4 regions of the Bacillus sp. z14 (2026) genome follow, and region 1 is predicted to be linked to each of the others. Evidence: predicted binding sites of a transcription regulator. Region 1 holds the regulator's gene; each other region holds the start of a gene.
What was found. Region 1 encodes LexA, which represses DNA repair genes until DNA is damaged. Its sites were predicted from a motif close to CGAACATATGTTCG; they were not measured.
Positions count from the first base shown of each region.

Region 2: a site for LexA is predicted at 3,195-3,208, ahead of parE (DNA topoisomerase IV subunit B). Genes of this name have one in related genera too.
Region 3: a site for LexA is predicted at 2,470-2,483, ahead of dndB (DNA sulfur modification protein DndB). Genes of this name have one in related genera too.
Region 4: a site for LexA is predicted at 2,229-2,242, ahead of AC4G3O_RS03300 (Y-family DNA polymerase). Genes of this name have one in related genera too.

Region 1 covers NZ_JBZFQK010000009.1:17,865-23,344, reverse strand. Annotated here, with positions in the region: gene AC4G3O_RS17955 (helicase-related protein) at 259-2,730, shown strand; gene lexA (transcriptional repressor LexA) at 2,934-3,560, opposite strand; gene yneA (cell division suppressor protein YneA) at 3,714-4,037, shown strand; gene AC4G3O_RS17940 (YneB family resolvase-like protein) at 4,107-4,757, shown strand; gene AC4G3O_RS17935 (DUF896 domain-containing protein) at 4,834-5,064, shown strand; gene tkt (transketolase) at 5,203-5,480, shown strand, end outside.
Region 2 covers NZ_JBZFQK010000001.1:22,649-28,128, forward strand. Annotated here, with positions in the region: gene AC4G3O_RS00120 (CapA family protein) at 299-1,438, opposite strand; gene plsY (glycerol-3-phosphate 1-O-acyltransferase PlsY) at 1,747-2,355, opposite strand; gene AC4G3O_RS00130 (CoA-binding protein) at 2,527-2,937, shown strand; gene parE (DNA topoisomerase IV subunit B) at 3,275-5,242, shown strand; gene parC (DNA topoisomerase IV subunit A) at 5,236-5,480, shown strand, end outside.
Region 3 covers NZ_JBZFQK010000001.1:773,945-779,424, reverse strand. Annotated here, with positions in the region: gene dndC (DNA phosphorothioation system sulfurtransferase DndC) at 1-1,295, opposite strand, end outside; gene dndB (DNA sulfur modification protein DndB) at 1,298-2,395, opposite strand; gene dptF (DNA phosphorothioation-dependent restriction protein DptF) at 2,613-4,892, shown strand; gene dptG (DNA phosphorothioation-dependent restriction protein DptG) at 4,908-5,480, shown strand, end outside.
Region 4 covers NZ_JBZFQK010000001.1:693,007-698,486, forward strand. Annotated here, with positions in the region: gene AC4G3O_RS03290 (hypothetical protein) at 89-301, opposite strand; gene AC4G3O_RS03295 (YolD-like family protein) at 543-881, opposite strand; gene AC4G3O_RS03300 (Y-family DNA polymerase) at 910-2,169, opposite strand; gene AC4G3O_RS03305 (heme oxygenase) at 2,900-3,238, shown strand; gene AC4G3O_RS03310 (aspartate/glutamate racemase family protein) at 3,318-4,163, opposite strand; gene AC4G3O_RS03315 (FAD-dependent oxidoreductase) at 4,160-5,480, opposite strand, start outside.

The DNA.
Region 1 (5,480 bases):
TTTACTTTTGCTGTATATACAGAAAATGCGCCATCAAAGCAAACACAATGGAACAATTATGATTGATCCGGTGATATTATATGTATGATTTATATAAAGTAATGAATCAAGTGGATTTAATACAAAAATTAAGAAAAAAATTAATGTAGAACATAATAATATTATGTAAACTAATGTATTAAATTTATAGATATGCGGGTAATCGTATATATTAGCCTTATAAGAGAATTTTTATGGCAGTTGAAGGAGAACGGAATAATGGACATATTGAATAAAGGGTATAAAGAAGCAGTTGAAAAAGCAAAAAATGATATTCTGAATGATATTTCCTTATATATGGAAGAAAGCGAAACAAAGCCAGCTATACATGATTATTTGGAGAGCAGAGAACGCTATTTCGATCAAATTTGGAATTTAGCATGGAAGAGTCGAACGCTTCAGCGGATGAATAGAGCTGAAAAAATTAAATTTTTGGGGCTGCGTGGTATAGAAACAGAAGGAGCCTCCAAGAAAGCAATAAATAAAATGGTTGAACAAGAACTTAGTGGACTAAAATCCTTTGATCTGAAAAGTTGGATCCAAGATTACTTTGGAGAAACAGATGAACGATGGGATGAATTATTTGAAACAGTCAAGCTAAAAAAATTGAAAGGGAATTATGAGAATACCGTTATAAAAGATGAGGCCTTAAGTATTTTGAGCAGTAACAAGCTTTATTTTTATTTAAAACTCAGATATAAAGTGGCTAATCAATTACAAAAGGATATAGCAAATGTGAAGGGGTTCAATCAAGCCCAATTTGAAACGCTCAACGACCTCTTATATTGGGGATATGATGTATACCAGGATGATTCTGTTTTTGACGAATATATTTATCAAAATCTGATTGATACCTTTGTTTACGAAACGATATACCCATTTATAGTATCAGAATTGCCGAATCAGATCATAAACCAATATGAACATTTGTTTAAAGGGTCGATTAATCATAAGCTGATCAGGCAATTGATTGGGGCTAATATTAGTGAATTTCAATGGGAATATGAAAGTGAAATAGAGCAGGAATTGATTGAGGACCTTATAGATGTTCGAAACCATCCGGATGAATTTGATATACAAATGCCGTTATACCATACTCAGCACAAAGAGAGAATTGAAAAAAGAGAACAGAAATTAGAAGAGCTGAGGAAACAGGAAGAAATAAAACAAAAGAAACTGGATGATATTTTTGGAGTTGAATACAAAACAACCGTTTATAGTAACACTAAATATATTCTGCATATAGGAGAAACAAATACCGGTAAAACCTATCAGGCGTTAAATAGATTAAGGGAAGCTGCATCAGGTATATACCTGGCACCTTTAAGGCTATTGGCACTTGAAGTATATGAAACGCTTAAAAACAACGGGATTGCCTGTGCATTAAAGACAGGTGAAGAAGAAAAGGATATTGCAAATGCCACGCATTATTCCTGCACAATTGAAATGTTTACCGAGAAAGATGAATTCGATGTCATGGTTATAGACGAAGCGCAAATGATCGCAGATAAAGATCGTGGGTTTTCTTGGTTTAGAGCTATTAATAAAGCGCGTGCTCGGGAAGTTCACATCATAGGCAGTCACAACTCTAAAAGGATGATTTTGAATCTGCTTCAGGGAAATGATATAGAAATTCATGAATACAAACGGGATATACCGCTTATTGTAGAGAAAAAACCTTTTAAGATTGAACATGCCAAGGCAGGGGATGCTTTGATTGTATTTTCTCGAAATAAAGTGCTTCAAACCGCTTCAAAGCTGGAGAGAAACGGCCATAAAGTAAGTGTAATCTATGGAAGTATGCCTCCTGAGACAAGAGCTAAACAAATTCAGAGGTTCATTAACAGGGAGACGCGAGTGATTGTATCTACAGATGCTATCGGGATGGGGCTCAATCTACCGATTAGGCGGGTCGTTTTTCTCGAAAATGATAAATTTGATGGCACGAGAAGGCGTTTATTGACCTCTCAGGAAGTAAAGCAGTTAGCAGGACGTGCCGGCCGTAAAGGTATATATAATGAAGGGAGAGTTGCATTTACTGATCAAATTGGTTTAATGAAAAGGTTGTTGAATGGTGAAGACCGGCCAATCAGTACATTTACAATAGCTCCTACACAGGGTGTATTTGAACGCTTTAAACGTTATCACTCCAGCTTTGATCAATTCTTTGAATTATGGGATGAATTTAAAAATCCTGCCGGAACAACAAAAGCACCGCTTAATCAGGAAAAAGCTTTATATCATTTAATTCGCCATGAACAAATAGAAGGACGAATGTCGATAACTGATTTATACGGTTTTCTGCATTTACCTTTTTCAGCGAATGAGGAGAGCCTCGTTAATCAATGGCTCTATAATATGAAAGCCATTGTGGATCGAAGAGAATTGAGAGAGCCTTTAATAAAGAAAGATTCCTTGGATGAACTTGAATTATCTTATAAATCAGTAGGATTGCATTTATTGTTTTTGTATAAATTAGATCGAAGAAGTGAAACGGTCTATTGGGAGCGAGTAAGAGAAGAAATCAGTTCAGATGCACATAATCAGTTAAGAAAAGGGGTTAAAAAATATCAAACAAAGTGTCGGTCATGCAATAAGCCGTTAAGCTGGAATTATCCATTTGCTATTTGCCAGTCGTGTTATGAAGAGAGTAAACGATCAAGATACTATTACAAAGGATGGGATATATAGGACCTTCAAGCTTGCAATCAAAATGGTTGCAAGCTTTTTTGTATCACATAATAATATTATGTAAACAACGAGATAAATAAAAGTATTAATCTATTTATAAAATGGAATATGCCAATCTTAAATGCATATGTTTAATAGAGAAAATAGAGATAATAGATTTTAAACACAAAAGTAGAACCGGCTGAAAGCCGGTCCCAACGTTCTTATTGAATATTTCTGTATAACCCGATCACTTTGCCAAGGATGCTGACATTTTGTAGAATGATAGGCTCGAGCATAGAATTTTCAGGCTGCAGACGGAAATGAGTATCTTCTTTAAAGAAACGTTTAACGGTAGCTTCATCATCTTCAGTCATGGCTACGACAATTTCACCGTTGTTTGCTGTATGCTGCTGGCGAACAATTACATAGTCACCGTTAAGTATTCCAGCTTCAATCATACTGTCGCCCATAATTTCTAGCATAAACACATTTTCATCGGCAGGAGCCATATGCTCAGGCAGAGGGAAGTATTCTTCTATATTTTCGATAGCTGTAATAGGCTGCCCTGCAGTTACTTTCCCGATTAATGGTACATTAACTGAATTTGTTTTTGGAATATGGTCATGTGGATCCATATCCAGGATTTCAATAGCACGTGGTTTGGTAGGATCTCGTCTGATGAGTCCTTTGCTTTCCAATCGCGCTAAGTGACCATGAACCGTGGAACTAGAAGCCAGTCCGACTGCTTCGCCAATTTCTCGAACGGAAGGCGGATAGCCCTTCGTTTTTACTTCTTCTTTAATATATAGCAAAATATCCTGTTGCCGTTTGGATAATTTAGTAGTCATCTCCCGCACCTCTTTTAGCTTTTCTTGTTTTTAGTATATCATTTCCTGTTTAACAGTACAAACATAAGTTCGTTTTTTGTATTGACACAAAACGTTTGTTCGGTTTATACTTGATTTATATTAAACGAACATACATTCGATGGGGGTTTATTTATGAAAAAATTATGGACTTCTTATAATTATTCCATCTTGTTTTTTATCGGTCTTTTCTTATTAATAACTACAATGATAGTAACAAATATTGAAGCACCAAAAGACGATTATCAACAAATCACGGTTAAAAAAGGAGATACAGTTTGGGATATGGCTGAACGTTTTGACGGCAGCGAAATGACACAGACTGAATTTGTCTCTTGGGTTCAGGAACATAATGACTTGCACATTAATCATTTAAAGGAAGGGCAAACGATTGTGATTCCTGTAAAGAAAATGAACGAAAATACAGAAATGCTACACTTAGCAGATTCTGATAAATAACTATATAATCAGTAAGGTCGGGAATGTTTCCCGGCCTTATCTATATGTAAAGAAGAATGGTGAGAGAAAATGAAGGTTGGAATTTATTGCAGAGTCAGCACAGATAAAAGTTCACAGGAAACATCACTGGAAAGGCAGGAGCAGGAGTTAACAAGACTGGCTGCCATAAAGGGGTTCGAGGTGGTAATAATCGAGAAAGAACAAGCCAGTGGATATGATTTAGAACGAGAAGGCATTCTAATCTTGCTGGAAAAAATGAAAAATAGAGAAATCGAGGGTCTCTTGATTCAGGATGAAACAAGACTGGGCAGAGGAAATGCCAAGATTGCTCTATTACATTGCATCTATAAAGAAGGGGTTAAATTATATACGGTTACTCATAATGGTGAGCTTGAGGTTTCTGAAACAGATGCCATGCTTTTGCAAATCATCAGTATAGTAGAGGAATATCAGCGAAAATTACAAAACAGTAAAATCAGAAGAGGGATGAAACGAGCAATTGAAAATGGATATAAACCACAAAGAAATTTAGCAAATCAACATCTTGGAGGCGGAAGAGAAAGGTCAGAGGTACCTTTACAGGAGGTTATTGAGCTGCGTATTAAAGGATTAACATTTGCTGAAATTACGGAGAATTTAAACAGAAAAGGCTATGATCTCTCAAAAGCCACCATTCATCGAAGATATTCAGAATATATGAAAAAGAATACTAATCAATAGTTCATTCTTGAAAATTACGCAGTTTTTCTATACGATGACAATATCTACTTATATTTTATATAGAAGGAGCAATACCATGCTGCCAATGCATAAAATTAAAAGAATTAATGAATTATCTAAGAAATCAAAAACAGTTGGCCTTACAAAAGAAGAAGCCACTGAACAATCTCTTCTGAGGAAAGAGTATTTGGAAACCTTTCGTACCTCAATGAGAAATACGGTTGAAGGTTTGACAATTATCGATCCAGAAGGTAAGGATGTCACACCTGAAAAAATAAAAAAATTACGTAATAATAAATTACATTAAGGGTATAGCATAATAGGTTAGACTCCAAAAAAATATCTTAAGGAGTGACGATTTTGTAGCATTTACCAACAAAGTCTTGTCAACCTGTTTATACTTCATTAATATAAATTAGAAGGTTAATCTGAAAGGATGTAGGCAATGTTCACAGAAAAAGATAATTTATCTATCACAGCTATTCGTACTCTTTCAATCGATGCAATTGAAAAAGCTAATTCAGGTCATCCTGGTATGCCAATGGGAGCTGCTCCTATGGCTTATACTCTTTGGACCAAATTCATGAACCATAATCCAAAAAATCCGGATTGGTTTAACCGTGATCGTTTTGTATTATCAGCAGGACATGGTTCCATGCTTTTATACAGCTTATTGCACTTATCAGGTTATGGCCTTGATATGGAAGAAATTAAGAATTTCAG
Region 2 (5,480 bases), on a different contig from region 1:
GGTGAGCTATCTAACTACTGAATACTACCATTATGACATAATTTTAATAAGATAACGATTGGTAACACTCAGTAAACAAAAGGGTGTATCACTAGAGTGGTTTAAACTGTTTCAATTCCCACTTTTTATTCGGCGGAAAATTCATCTCTGATAAAGACTCAGTTGCTGTTAGATTATCATTATAATACTCTATAGCCCTTATCCATCTCTTTTAATCTTTTTCTCTCCTAAACTTGAAAAAGAAAAACTGTCCCAATGCAAATTAAGCAAATTTGGAACAGCTCGTTAGTTTAAATTCTTATTTTATGGATGGATGGCTAAGCATAAAATCAGTCAATTTTTCTTTATCGATCTTTTCCTGTCCAAATACATCTTCACTTCCAAACGTATTTATTCTGTAGTCACGGTCGTTTTGATTAGTTACATAGGTTGGAGAGAAGTTTACGTTAGTTACTTCGGTCTCAGTTCCCTTAGCTGACCATTCTTTACGAACGCTAATGGTAACCATACCGCCAATATCTTTATAGTTATTTTTTTGGGCGGAAATGAAGTTTCCTAATGAATAGACAACTAATGTTTTTTTCTGATTGGATTCTATCCATTCAATTGGTTGGAGGACATGCGGATGATGCCCAATAATAATATCTGCACCTGCATTAGACATTAATTTTGCCATTTTTCTTTGTTCATCAGATGGGTTTCTTTGATATTCCAGTCCCCAATGAGCATTAATGAGTATAAGATCCACTTTATCGCGTAAATCCTTGATATCTTGTGAGACTTTTTTACCATCTAAGTAATTGACTAAATAATCTTTTCCATCCGGAATAGGAATCCCATTCGTTCCATATGTGTAAGAGAGAAAGCCGATGTTAATACCATTTACGTTCATGATGCGGTCTTGTTTGGCATCCTCTTCATTCTTATGAATTCCTACGTAAGGCATATCAATTTTATTGTAATACTCGATTGCACGCAGAATACCTTTTTCACCTTTATCGAGGGAATGGTTATTTGCTAAGGTTACGAGGTCTATTCCAACGTCTTTTAAGGTGTCCGATATTTCATAAGGTGAATTAAATGTCGGATACCCCGATAACCCCAAGTCACTTCCGGCTGCAATAGATTCCTGATTGGCAATCGTAAAATCTGGGTTGCTTAGCATGTCTTTTACAGGTGCGAACATATCTGAGAAATCATAACCAGAACCAGTATCTGCATCTTCATATACCTTATCATGCAAAAGTATATCTCCGATGGCTCCAATTTCAGCAGTAGAATGGTAGTTACGTTCAGATAAGAAAACTTCCCTATTATGGGTTAAAGCTACGTTTTTTTCTTCATAATTATTGAAAATCTCCTGAGTGTATAGATATATAAGTATACCTATAGCTGCGGTAATGATTAAAAATGATAGGAGGGCTATTTTTTTCTTCATTCTTCACCTGCTTAGTAAATTTTTCTAAATATGAGTACATATTTTTAATATATTCCTACATGTATATTGACACTTTTTAGATTAAAATGCAAAATAAGGTATTTTTATGGTTTCATATGACTGATAATTTTATACTAAATTATCCGATTGTTTAATCCTATTAGGTAATCAGTCGATAGAGGTCGAGCTTTGTTGTTTGAATATGAGATGAAGACTTCGGAAGAGAATATTGCTTTTGTATTCTTTTTAGCAAAAATAAAAAAGACTGTTTTTGGACCACTAATCGTGATTCCAAAAACAGTCTTATATCATCGTTTAAACAAATTAACCTTAGGTTCTGTTTTATTAATAATACGTTTGATATTAGCGCGATGGCGATAGAAGATAAATCCTGCCAGGAAGATAATTAGGATTAACATGGAAGGATCTCCGCTAAACATGGCATAAATAAGTGCCACAACTGCAATCAACATAGAAGATAAGGACACGATTTTAGTTAGGTATAAGAATACAAAAAAGCATGCAACTAGAATCACAAATAAAAGTGGATCGTATCCGAGCAAAATACCTCCGGATGTAGCTACAGCTTTACCGCCTCTGAATCCGGCAAATATAGGGTACATATGGCCAATAACTGCCAATAAGCCACATATCAACGGAATAGCAATCCAACTTGGCCATTGGTCAGCTTGTATATTAAATATGTATGGCAATAAGGTGGCCATAGTACCTTTTAAGATATCTATAGTTGTAACGATAATTCCGGCTTTTTTCCCAAGTGTCCGGAATGTATTGGTTCCTCCTAAGTTTCCACTGCCATGCTCACGTATATCAGTGTTATAAAAAACTTTTCCTATAATTAAGCCTGAAGGTATTGAACCTAGCAGATAGGCCAATATAAACAAAAAATATAACATATAAACAGTTCCTTTCTTACACTACTGGTTAATATATTTTAACATGTACCTGCAAAAAGAAAATAAAAAAATTATTTTTATTAACTTCCCTATTCTGCGCTGACCGTTTATTCTATAATAGCCTATGGGTATACATAAGGATAAATTTTATTATTGAAAGGGGCTATATTCATGATAGAAAATCCAAGCAGAGATGAAATTGGTCTCCTCTTAAAAAAAGCGAAACGAATAGCTGTCGTTGGTCTTTCTGATAATCCGGAACGGACATCTTACATGGTATCTAAGGCCATGCAGGATAATGGATATGAAATTATCCCGGTCAATCCTACAGTGGATAGTGTTTTGGGTGTAAAGGCGGTTGCGACATTGAAGGATATTGAGGGGCATGTGGATATTGTCAATGTTTTTCGCCGATCTGAATATGTGATGGATCTGGCTAAGGAATTTTTGGAAATCGACGCCGATATATTTTGGACACAGCTGGGAGTTATTGATGAAGAGGCCTTCCAAATGCTAAAGGACAAGGATTACACCGTCATTATGGACCGTTGCATAAAAGTGGAGCATGCATTAACTAAATAATAAAAAATGGCCACCAATTGCTCGTAAATAGCTCATTGGTGGTTTTATAATGTTGTAGGTAATAAAAACTAATAGTTGTAAAAACACCGAAGATGATACCATAATTAAGATACAGGGACTTATTTTATTTGTTTTTTACAGGGACTGGAAGCCGGGATGTCTCGTATACATAACCTTTATCTAAACTTTATTTGCGAAACGAAAAATAATCTGTAAAAATAGAGCAATAGAGCTTTAGTGTGCTGTTTATACTATCAAGAACATTTGTTCTTGTTTAAGAATATGTATATAATAGAAGTTGTAACGTAAAGAGAGGGGTACATAAGTGGCAAAAAATATAAAACCTATTGACTATAACGAAGATGCCATCCAGGTACTTGAAGGATTAGAAGCTGTCCGTAAACGACCGGGAATGTATATCGGAAGCACAGACACACGAGGCCTGCATCATCTCGTTTATGAAATCGTTGATAACTCCGTGGACGAAGTATTGGCCGGACATGGGGACGAAATTATTGTAAAAATTCATAAAGATAATAGCATCAGTGTAATGGATAAAGGTAGAGGGATGCCTACTGGAATGCATAAAATGGGTAAACCGACTCCGGAGGTTATTCTAACCATCCTTCATGCAGGAGGAAAATTTGGTCAGGGTGGCTATAAGACGAGCGGTGGTTTACATGGGGTTGGTGCATCGGTCGTAAATGCTTTATCAGAATGGCTTGTTGTTACCATTAAGCGTGATGGTTTTATTTATGAACAGCGTTTTGAAAATGGCGGAAAACCTGTAACGACTTTAGAGAAAATTGGTAAAACCAACCAAACTGGAACAACCATTCATTTTAAACCGGATGAGAGTATTTTCTCTACCATTGTTTACAATCGTGAAACCTTAAGTGAACGCTTACGCGAATCTGCCTTTTTATTAAAAGGTTTAAAAATTGAATTACATGACTTACGTACGGATGAAAAAGATGTTTATTATTATGAGAATGGGATTGAGGCATTTGTTTCTTACCTAAATGAAGAAAAAGATACATTGCATCCTGTTGTAAGCTTTGAGGGGACTCATTCTGATATTGAGGTTGATTTTGCTTTTCAATTTAATGATGGATATTCGGAAAATATTTTATCATTCGTCAATAATGTCAGAACAAAAGATGGCGGAACTCATGAAGTAGGAATGAAAACTGCTGTTACACGTGCCTTTAATGAGTATGCACGTAAATCCGGTTTGCTGAAAGAAAAGGACAAAAACCTGGATGGTTCAGATATCCGCGAAGGATTGGCTGCTATCATTTCTGTAAGAATTCCAGAAGAATTATTACAATTTGAAGGACAGACAAAAAGTAAACTTGGTACCAGTGATGCCCGTTCTGCGGTAGATTCTGTTATATCTGAAAAATTATCTTATTATTTAATGGAAAATGCCGATATTGCGACATCCTTGGTCCGTAAGTCGATTAAAGCGGCTCAGGCCAGAGAAGCAGCCCGAAAAGCAAGAGAAGATGCACGCAGCGGTAAAAAACGCAAGAAATCGGAAGCGTTGCTTTCAGGAAAACTTACACCGGCGCAGTCCCGCAATCCATTGAAGAATGAACTATACCTCGTCGAAGGAGATTCTGCCGGAGGGTCTGCCAAACAAGGGCGTGATCGAAGGTTCCAGGCTGTTTTGCCTTTACGCGGTAAAGTTATTAATACAGAAAAAGCTAAGCTTGAAGATATTTTTAAAAATGAAGAAATAAACACAATTATTCATGCTGTCGGTGGTGGAGTAGGATCCGATTTCTCCATCGAGGATATCAATTATGATAAAGTCGTCATTATGACCGATGCTGATACGGATGGCGCCCATATCCAAGTATTATTGCTTACCTTCTTTTATCGTTATATGAAACCATTAATTGAACATGGTAAAGTATTCATCGCCTTACCTCCTTTATATAAAGTTAGTAAAGGAAGCGGTAAAAGAGAAGTTATAGAATATGCTTGGGATGATGATGAATTAGAAGGTACCATTAAAAAGGTTGGAAAAGGATACATGCTTCAGCGATACAAAGGTCTTGGAGAGATGAACGCAGACCAGCTATGGGAGACGACTATGGATCCAGAACAACGTACCTTGATCCGTGTATGCATTGATGATGCGGCACGGGCAGAGAGACGGATTACCACATTAATGGGTGATAAAGTAGAACCAAGGCGTAAGTGGATTGAAGCCAATGTTGCTTTTGGTTTAGAAGAAGATGGAAATATTTTAGAAAATGAGAACTTAACGGTTGCTGGTGAGGAGGAAGTATTATGACAGCAGAGAAATACCGCGATCTCCCTCTTGAGGATGTGATTGGCGACCGCTTCGGCCGATACAGTAAATATATTATTCAAGACAGGGCATTACCGGACGCACGAGATGGATTAAAGCCGGTTCAACGAAGAATCCTTTATGCCATGCATTCGGATGGTAATACCAATGACAAACCATATAGAAAGTCAGCCAAGACAGTCGGTCTGGTCATCGGTAACTTCCATCCTCACGGTGACTC
Region 3 (5,480 bases), on a different contig from region 1:
TCTCTAATAAGTTCATAATGTTGGTCGAAAGGATGTTTAATATCGCGTTGTAATTCCAATAATTTAGTTAGAATTTCTTTTCTTGCTTCCATAGTATAAGAGCCAAGGCCTAATTGCGCATATTTGGTTATAATTTGGCCATCCAATGTTTCTTCCGTATATTCGACTAATATACGATGGTCTTCAGGTGAACTTAAATCAATATTATGTTCTGTAATGTAACTCTTAATTGTATCTTTTGTAAGAATAGTATATTCATCAAATGGAATTACTTGTTTGGCTCTGCTAGCTTTTTTGGCAATAATAACATAGGTTTTATTATCGATCTCTTCTATTTTTACATCTCTATAATAAATTTGTCCGTTCATTCTGTATTTCATCCGTTTTGTTCGATCATCCCGTATAGAAGCCAACCAGTTGCGGAAATCTAATAATGGTTTCATCCAATCATGTCCACTTTGAATAAACCCTGTTATAGCTTTATCTTGATTCACAACAGTACAAACCCAGCATCCGAAACGGCTGTTCCCACATGAACCAGCACTTTCTTTAATGTTTTTGTCTATAACTAATGGACATTCACCGCTGTTTGAATCTTGATAAAGACGATGTAATTCATGATTATCATCTCCCCAAGGCGAAGGATAATTCAATAAGTAATTCCAAACATCATCCAACGTGAATGAACGTATTGGAGCATATACATAAGCATTAGCTAACGTTGAATGCCGCATGAAAGTTTTTCCTTCAACGGTATGAGAACGAATAGAATTACCACGACTAGCACTTTCATCTTCACGGACGCCAAGAACCATAATTACTTCCCCAAAAGAAGATACTTTATCCATAACGAATTGATTAGCTGGTTCAATCTTTAAACGATCGGTACACCATCTGAACTGTTGGTTAGGTGATGGATAGCCTTTTCCAATTAAATTCACCCAGAAAGACTGTTCAGCACTTGGTTTCACTTTATGTGTCTCGAAGGGGAGATTTCTTTTTAATGCTTCATCTTGAATACGACGTAATGTTTGGTTAATCGAGTTAATTATTAGTGGTGTTTCAACTAGTGTATCTGAAGAAATGACATATACTTTTTTATGGAGCTCTTCTTTAGGCATTTCACTTAATGCTTCGAATACAAGTTGTACAACCACAGTGGAATCTTTACCACCACTATAACCAACCACCCATGGTCGGTTGTCTTCTTTATATGCTATTTTAATTTTTTCTTTTATTTCATCTACTAAAGGGGCTTGCTTCGATAATAGATTACTGATAATTCCTTTATTCAAAATTAAACGCCTCCTTTAAAAAATTTATTTTCTAAGTTTTGTTCTGATTCTAATAGAGTGAGTCCAATTAATTGTTTAATTTTATTTGCGGTTAGTTGTACAGTTGAAGAGTTCTTTTGGATTCTTCCATTTTGATTAAAGGCTCGGCCCAACCAATCTGTTGTATTACTTCGGTTCCAGTCAATACTGGAGAGTTTTTTCAAATATAAAGACCATTCTTCCTGACATTCGTTTCGTAAGTACTTACCAACTAATCCAACAGCTTCTATAAATACTCCGTGTCCTACGATGAAATTTGCCCGTAATTCACGAGGGGATAATTCTTTATTGTAGACCATTTTCCATTCGAGAATAGAGTCGCATAATACATTCCAAAACTCTCTTAAAAAAACTTCATCTTCATCATTTATTTGCTCACCTTTTGTTTTCCCTAGCAACCTAAGATTTGTATTAAAAATGTGGTTTAGTGCCAGTATTTTTGGAGAGTTTTTAGATAATGAAACTCTTTCTTTGTCAGTATATCGATTCAATAAGGGAGTGGAAACAATAATATCTTTTGTAAGCAATGCTAACTGATCGCGATGATCGTATAAAATTCCTATGGACGATGTCGTGTTCACTGCGTGTCGATTTAAGTCAGAAAACATCTGTTGAGATTTTTTTAAACCATCATCATGGAAAAATACAACGGAAATCGTTTCATTTCCTAACTCAGGCGAAATTTTCAGTGCTTCCTCGATCGCTGCTCTTCTATGTTGACCATCATTAATCAGGAAGCGAGCATCTAAAGCAATCCTTAATTGACCTAAATCTTTAGAAGAAGCTTCCTTATTAAATGGTATGAACTTAATTGCGCCATCAATAGAAGCTGTAATAGAAGAAAAAACATAGTCAGTTTGATTTTCTACTATATAGTTTGTCATTTCTGGTATTCTAGCTTTATTTAAAATTCGTTGCGATCGATGCTCCGGTGGAATTTCCTCTTCATCAAAAAGAAAGATCTTTGGGATGATTCGTAGAGGGCACATTGCAACAAAATATTCTTTACCTGCTTGTACACCACGAATGGCAGGGAAATTATATGTAAATGTAGTATCCATTGTAATCACTCCTAATTACGTACGTAATAATAGATTTTAATTATATACAATATGATAAAAAAATACAATTCTAACGAACGTTTATTCGATCATAATTAGAAAAGGCAGAATTTAGGAATTTAATTATGACATATGTCCTGTTATATTAAAGATACAACCCTTTTTGTGATAAAATGTAACCTGAAAGTACTTACGCTATATGGAGTTGATTTAACAAATGAGTTCGAATGAAACATATTTTTTGAGTTTCCTAGAAAAAATAAATCCTGTAGCTGCTCAAAATGCGAAGAAAATGGAAGAATTAATATTCAATGATGCAAGCAGTGCAATCATGAAAGCTCGCATTTTTGCTGAGGAAATTGTTAACGAGGTTATTAAGTACGAATCCATAGAAGTTTACCATTTAACTTCCTTATATGAAAAGATCTTATATCTTTCCCGAGAAGGGTATATTGATCCAAAAATCCAAAAATCATTTGATGCTATTCGTTTTTCAGGAAATAAGGCTGCCCATGATGGGCAATTTGACGATATAACGGTAGCTTTTAGGCTCCACAAAGAAATGTATAATATCGCATTATGGTTTTGTGAAGTATATATAGTTGATGAAATTGAAATTCCTGCGTATACACCACCTAAGCCAAAAGAAAAAGAAGACATTAAAGATATAGTTACTAAACAAATTTTAGAACTTATTGGCAGTGGGCAGATAAGTCCTAATCCTAGTCCTATAATCTCTGAAGAGAAAGAGAAAGAGGATCAAGTAAAAGAAGAAAAGTCCATTTTAGTCAAAGACCTGCCAAGTAATGAAAGTTACTTATTGAGAGAACTTAGAAGATTAAAAGATTCTTCCCAAGAAGCAATTGAGAATGCTGACCAGTTCAGTTCCTTTAAAAACTATTTGCATGTCGATCGAAGAATTCAACTGGATTTAGAACATATTTTGCAACGCCAAATAGACGGTGAAAAGGGAAATTTAATATTGTTATGCGGCAGTGTTGGGGATGGAAAATCTCACCTTTTAGCTTATTTAAAAGAGAATAAGCCGAAGTTAATAGAAGGCTACACGATTTTCAATGATGCTACTGAAAGTTTCTCACCTTCTAAAAACGCGATGGAAACATTGGAAGAGCTATTGCAGAATTTTTCAGATCAGAAAATTAATGAATCAAACGATCGAGTTATATTGGCTATTAATATGGGTGTATTGCATAATTTTGTCCATTTAGAGCATAAAACGTTCACCTATAAAAAATTAAAGCAATTTGTCGAAATGAGTGGTCTTTTTACACAAAATATCACAACAATGTATAGCGAAGATCTTTTTGATTTATTAAGCTTTGGGGACTATCATGCCTATGAATTAACTGAGGAAGGACCTAAGTCTTCTTTCTATTCTTCATTATTGGCTAAGATATTCAATCCTGTACAAGAGAATCCGTTTCACTTAGCTGTTTTGGAAGACGAAAAGAACGATGTGCATACTATGGCACATGAGAATTTTATGCTTTTTCGCAACCCTACAGTCCAAAAGCAAATTGTTAATCTCCTGATTCAAACACTTGTGAAAAATAAACTCGTCATATCTGCGCGTGCTTTTCTGAATTTTGTAGCTGATATTATTATTCCTGACGATCTAAATGCACCAAAAATGATGAATGAATTTGATCGATTACAAGCTTCATTACCTAGTCTTTTATTTAATAGAAGAGAACGATCGTCAATTTTGTTTGTGATGAACAAATTAGATCCTATCCATAATCGGTCTAGTGATATCGATCAGCTAGTCATAAAATTGCACACTTTAAATGATTGGAAGAACATTATTAAAGAAAATGTACTGGGGGAAATCGCTAACAATTGGCTTAGTCCGTTTTATGATAAAACGGATATCAGTGATACCTCTTATAATACATTTTACGAATCATTCATACGTTTAACTTATTTAACGAATGAGGATTTTGCTAATAAGGTAGTGGATGATGGCTATGTTTCTTTTATGAAGCATCTTTATTATTTTAATGTTCTTAATCGAAAACAAGTTGTCGAGTTCTATAGAGAAATGGAAAATGCTATTTTTAAGTGGAAGGGTAGTCCAAAGAAAGGCTATATTTACTTAAAAAAACCAACTGAAAAGTGTCATTTAGCACAAGCATTGGAGCTGAAACCGACTATTTCTCATTTAAAGACAAGTACAAGAGAAGTATTGGAAGCATTTAAAACAAGCATTATAGTTGCTTATAATAATGGGGATGAGTCAGAGAATCTTTATTTAGAGATAGATTATATGTTGTATTCATTATTGAGAAAGGTCCAAGAAGGATACCGCCCTAATAAAAATGATGAGGAAGATGCTATCCGATTTGTTGAGTTTATTGATAAGCTTATGAATTTTGGAGAAAAAAAGAAGGAATTGCTTGTTTTCTTTCCGAAAGATGATCGTTTTTACAAAATCAAACGTGGTGCTTTCAACGCTTTTACATTTGAAAGGGAGTAATGAAAATTGGTTCAATTGTTAGAAAGAGATTACCTAATTAATCAGTTGGAAAAAAGGAAACAACATGATAAAGGCAAAGTAGTAGACGTTTTACCTTTCCCATCATCTAAAAGAACTAGGGTAATACGTAATCACTTTCACGCTGCATTAGGAGAATATATTCGTAACATCTCAGATTTTAAATATAACCAATCTATGCTAATTAATAAGGAACTGGTTACAAGCACGGAAGGAAATCAACTAAGCGAGTTTATTGCTGAAGATATACTCTTTGGGCAAGATGATGACCAACATGATTTTGTCCGCTTTATCAATGCATACTTATTTGATAAAGAAAAGATTAATCCTATTCATCCGTATTTTTTTAATTTAATTGAAATGTCAACAGATCATAACAATGAGTTAAGAAACTATGGACAGTTTATGAATAATATACTCGTCAGAAATCGAGAAGAGATTAAGGAGATTTTTATTAGTAAAGATTCAGATGACATATTAACTGAACTGATATTGAGTAAATTGGAAGATTTGAACATTCAAGGAACAAGTAAAAAATCAACTAAACATTATCAACCTTTATTACAATCA
Region 4 (5,480 bases), on a different contig from region 1:
CCCGCAAACCTGTTAATAATTAAATCTGAAATAAAAAAAGCAGCATTCAATGAACACTGCCTCTATGTCTTAAAAATGAACGTTCAGCTTAATGAACTGCTCTCGTATGTTTTTGTATCAAACTTTGTAAAGCCGCCACTGCTTCATCGCCAGTATACGTACCTTTATAACTGAAACCATTCTCTGAGCAATATTTTTGCCCTAATGCTACAGCATCTTCTTTAGTCATTTCTTTTTTTAACTCTCCTATAACTAATCCATAAGGTGCTTGATAAATCGTGCTATATTTTTCTTTTTCCATTTTTCTTTACCCCTTTTGTTTTGATATCCCATGGCAAAGTTATCAGAACTGAAATCGATGTTAAAAATTCATTATCTGTATATTTCTTACTTCTAGGTCTATATACATAGTAAACTTTTTGTGGAATTTTGTCTAATATTTGCGTTTTCATGTCCTCAAAATTGGGTAGTAAAGTTTATTTAGAACAAAAAAGAAGAGCCATAACCAACATATGCATAAGCTTATAGCAAATTGCAGGCCATCAATTTTTCAATTGTACGTCCATAATTTCCTGATAAAATACAAAACAAACATCTCCGTCCTCATCAACGATATGAAGCTTTTGAGCCTGTTCATTGCAATAATGAATATGTCCTTCCACCGTACCGTACCGGCGACTGGCTGTACGGTAATAGCGGATCATCACAGGCTTCCCATATTCCAAAGCCTCCATAATTATCGTATTCATCGCTTCCACTTGCTGTTCATCAAGCTCATTCCTTGTTTCATAGCTGTCCTCATGTGCCCATGCTCTAAGCATTGTTACGTGTTCAGGCAGCATCATTGATGTCCATTTTATTTTTCCGCGATCTCGAATCATTCCCTGCAGCCTCCATTTCACTTGTCTGTTATGCTCTATGTCCTCCAACCAACGTACTTCGATGCTTGGCCGTTCCTGCCTCTGTATACGACACGGCACGTAAAATCGCATTCGATCCAAATTTTTTACGCATTCGATCCATCACAAAGCCAAGTTCGCGTTTGCGCCAGCTATCCTGGTCAAATAGACTGATTTGCATCTCTCGATCGGGGATAACATTCGAAAGTGTAATAGAAATTTTCCTAACTGTTTTGCCTGTATAAAACCGTTCAAACAAGGTTAAACACATTTCATAAATATCCATCGTAATATTGGTCGGTGTTTCTCTTGTCATAGAGCGATGAAATCCACCTCCAAATTCATCCTGGCTATAATAAATCCCCAAGCTGACGGTTCTGCCCGCCATCCCGCTTGCACGTGTTCTTCTTGCTACTTCCTCACTCATTTCCAGAATAACATGCTTGATTTCCTCAGGCTTTTTATAATCACGCAGTAAAACCTGGCCTTTTCCAAAGCTGATTTGCCCTTCCATAATCGGAGCACCGATATCCGATAAATCAACACCCCAGGCATGGTGATACAATTGATTGCCCATAATGCCAAACTTCTTTTCAAGCGTCGCCAGATCATAACGCGCCAATTGACCGATTGAAAAAATCCCCATTCCATTCAGCTTCTTTTCCATCGGCTTTCCGATTCCCCACATTTCGCTCAAGGGGGATAAGGGCCATAATTTTTCTGGTACATCCTCATAGGTCCATTGGGAGATTCCTTTTTTCTTGGCCTCCAAATCAAGACACAGCTTAGCAAGCAGCATATTCGGACCGATTCCAATCGCGCATGGAAGCTGGAATTCCCGATCAATTTCATCCTGGATTTTTTCAGCAATTTCTACGATATCTCCCCATAGACGAGTGGTCCCATCCACCTTTAAGAAGCTTTCATCCACACTGTACGTATGAATTGCGCTTTTAGGTACATATCGATTGAATAAACGGCTGATTTCAGTAGAGATACGCAAATACGTAGCCATATTAGGATTAACCTTTATAATGCGCGGATCATCCGGAATCTCAAACAATCTCGAGCCTGTCTTAATGCCAAACTCTTTCTTCATTTTGGGAGATGAAGCCAGCACCACACTGCCGCTCCGTTCCGTGTCACTCACCACAGCCAAATAACATTCAAGCGGATCCAGTCCCATCATCACCGCTGAACAGCTGGCAAAAAAACTTTTCATATCCACGCACATAACATAATGATGCGGTAAAGTACTGTAATCAATCATGTTAAAACCTTCTTTTAAATAGAATGTATGTTCGTCTTTATTATATTCTTAATGATAAGCGAATATACGTTCGTATTCAATGGAAAATTATTTACAATTTATGTATAAGAGCATGGAAGCGTGCAAATACTTTAAGACAACGGACATATTCATCAAGTAATTTAACGAAAACGTTTTAAAATAGTCGTCCAAATGCATTCATCTACTAGTATTTTCACTTTTCCCTTTTCAATTCGCCCATAAATAAGTAAATTAGAGCAATTATGTTGAGTTTCGTTCAATTATTACGAAAATCGCTCAATTCCACTCCATTTCCGCTCGATTATATGGAATTCCGCTCAATTAATATCAATTTCCGCTCAATTCCTGCGAAAATCGGCTGGATTACTAGACTAATCTAGCTTATACAGTCATTTAGTCACTCAAATTTTGACTCGTAAGTCTCGAAAACTCTTAATTTAAGATCTTTTTGCAAAAAATAATAGAAAAATTGATTACTAATCTATTTGAAGGGTTATATAGAAGGATGAACGAACTATGTTGGTTATTTCATCATGCAATGCTTTTCAATCATATAGAAAAAATATGATAGAGCCATGATTAGCAAATCCTAAAGCATAATGAATTCAAAATCTTCGAAAAAGATATATAATAGCAGTGTAAGAGTGATTTTCAAAGAAGTAATCTGATATATTTTCCAGAAAAATAAAAATAAAAGGAGAATGATCACATGATTGTTGTTCAAAACAAAATTAAAACCAAACCAGGTTTCGCAGAAAAAATGGCAGGCCGTTTCACTTCCGGTAACGAATTAGATAAATTTAAAGGATTTGTTAAAGTAGAGGTTTTACTTACAGAGGGCCTGACAGAATATGATGAGATGAGCGTCAATATGTACTGGGAGGATGAAGAAAGCTTCCTTGCCTGGAAAAACAGCGACTCCTTCAAAAAAGCGCACAAACGTCCGGAAGGCAAACCGGATGAAGCTAAACAGGACTCTCCTATGTTAGGAAGCCAACAAACTACATTTAGAGTAGCGTCTGTAAAAGAAGCAGCTCCAACAAAATAATGTACGCAAAAGGTCTTTCCAAAAACTTAGGAAAGACCTTTTATGCTATATTCTATCAATATAATCATGCTCAATTGTATTAATTAGCAGCAAACTCACGCACGGATAATCCAAAATCCATTTCCTTGGTTATAGCTTGCAACTGATAATAGTCACGCAGTTTTTCAACAATCTCTTCGGGTGGTTTTGCATGATAATACCCTTTTCGCGTAGTCGTCATACCACTAATTTTCTGCAAATCGACAAGTGATTCACACATTTTAATGGCCGAGCCGAATGAATCGATAATCGGGACATCTTCAATATGATGAATACCGTGGGTTGCTAAAAATATATTCATCGGACCTTCTCCAGGAATAATGACATCTGCCCCTTCGGCAATAGCTGTTTTTGCGGCAGCTTTAAATTTCTCCAAAATCGGCTCAGGATTTTTAAATCCTTCCAAAATATCATAAAATCCAATATCCGCCTGAATAATCGGGCCCAATTTTTGTTCAAGACCATATTGCTTCGCATTAAAACGTAACTGATCTGCCAGTGGAGCTAAAAAATTCACGATGCCTATTCTTGTTCCAAGCATTGAGGCAATATGCATGGATGCCTGGCCGTAGCCAATAACCGGGATGTCCACTAATGAACGAGCCTCAATCAAGCCGACATCCGGTATGGTAGCTATAAAAACAGCATCATACCCTGCCCTTTCAGCAATCAATGTGTTTCGAATAAATTGCTCTTTATGCAGGCTTTGCAGATAGTTGTAGGTAATATAGTGCCCCGGGTATTGAGCAGGATAAGTCTCCTTTGTCATTCCATGTAAGACGACATCAACATCTGGTCGAGCAATTTTGGATACATGCTGTATGACCGCATCACGATATTCAGGTATGTCTTCAATGGAAGTTAAGCTTTGATGCCAAATTTTCATTGCGCTACCTCCTCTTCCTTTATTCGAAGGGCTTGTTCAGCAGCAATACGTCCAAAAATAGCTGCCTTTCCGAGCGAGCTCCCTGTCATATAACCCGCTCCATGGAAGCCACCCACCATTTCTCCGGCTGCATATAATCCTTTAATTGGGTCGCCGAACGGATTTAAAACTTCTGCATCCTCGTTTACACGAACTCCTGCATATGTAGCGAGCATAGCAGTCACTGTTTCCATTGCGTAAAAAGGACCGGTTTGAATCGGGGGTGGCTTACCAAATGTATGGGTCAATGTGTTACGACCGAATGGGTCATCACTGGTAATAAGATGCCTATTATATGAGTCAATCGTTTGGTGAAGAGATTGACTTGGGAGACCTGTTTTTTCGGCCAATTCCTCAAGTGTCTCAGCCTGGATAATTAAGCCTTCATTAAACAATAATTGAAAATCATATAGCGCATCATGTTCGACACCCTGATCCATAACCGTTTGATCCCAAACTTGAAATGTATGTTGATTAGGCTGCTGCAATGCAGCATCACCCAATAATTTGTAGGAAATCGACTCATTAACAAATCGTTTCCCCTGTTCATTCACAATGATGCCGCCTTTATAAAAGGCATGAGCCTGCCGTTTCTTTTGATTAGTAGAACTCGGATGAAAGCCGTATGTTCCTTTTAAGTATGGAAAATCCTCTAACCAGGCACCTACGGAAGCTGCTAATTTAATGCCATCTCCATGGTTCCCTTCTCCACCTAACCTGATTGTGTGTTCAAGCTGTGGTGCAAAGGCTCCTAATAAATCTTCACTTTGTGAGAATCCACCTGCGGTTAAAGCGACCCCTTTAGATGTATAGCATTCCTTTTGCTCGCCATTTTGTTGATAAAGTACACCCACTACTTTTTGTTGCTCAGTTAGCAAACGTACGACAGGACTATTAACATGCAGTGAAACACCATTATTCAAAGCATGGTTTTTCAGTGTTTGAATGGCCTGATCAGGAATGATCCTATGCCCCCGAGGGCTTGAATGGCCACTTACGGCCTGACAATTTTGAAATATTACTCCATGTGAAACTAACCAGTTATAAGTGGAAAGCTGATGTTTCCCATATGCCTGAACCAGATTTTTATCATTTTTAAATTGACCGACAACATACAAATCATTCATCAAACTCTCGGTAGTATCACTTATGCCAAGCTTACTTTGAAGTTCTGTTTCAGCAAACGCCATAAAACAACCGCTAAGCAATGAACTGCCACCGATGTCTGCCTGCTTTTCGAAAATGACAACATTGGCACCTCGCTCTGATGCCTCAACA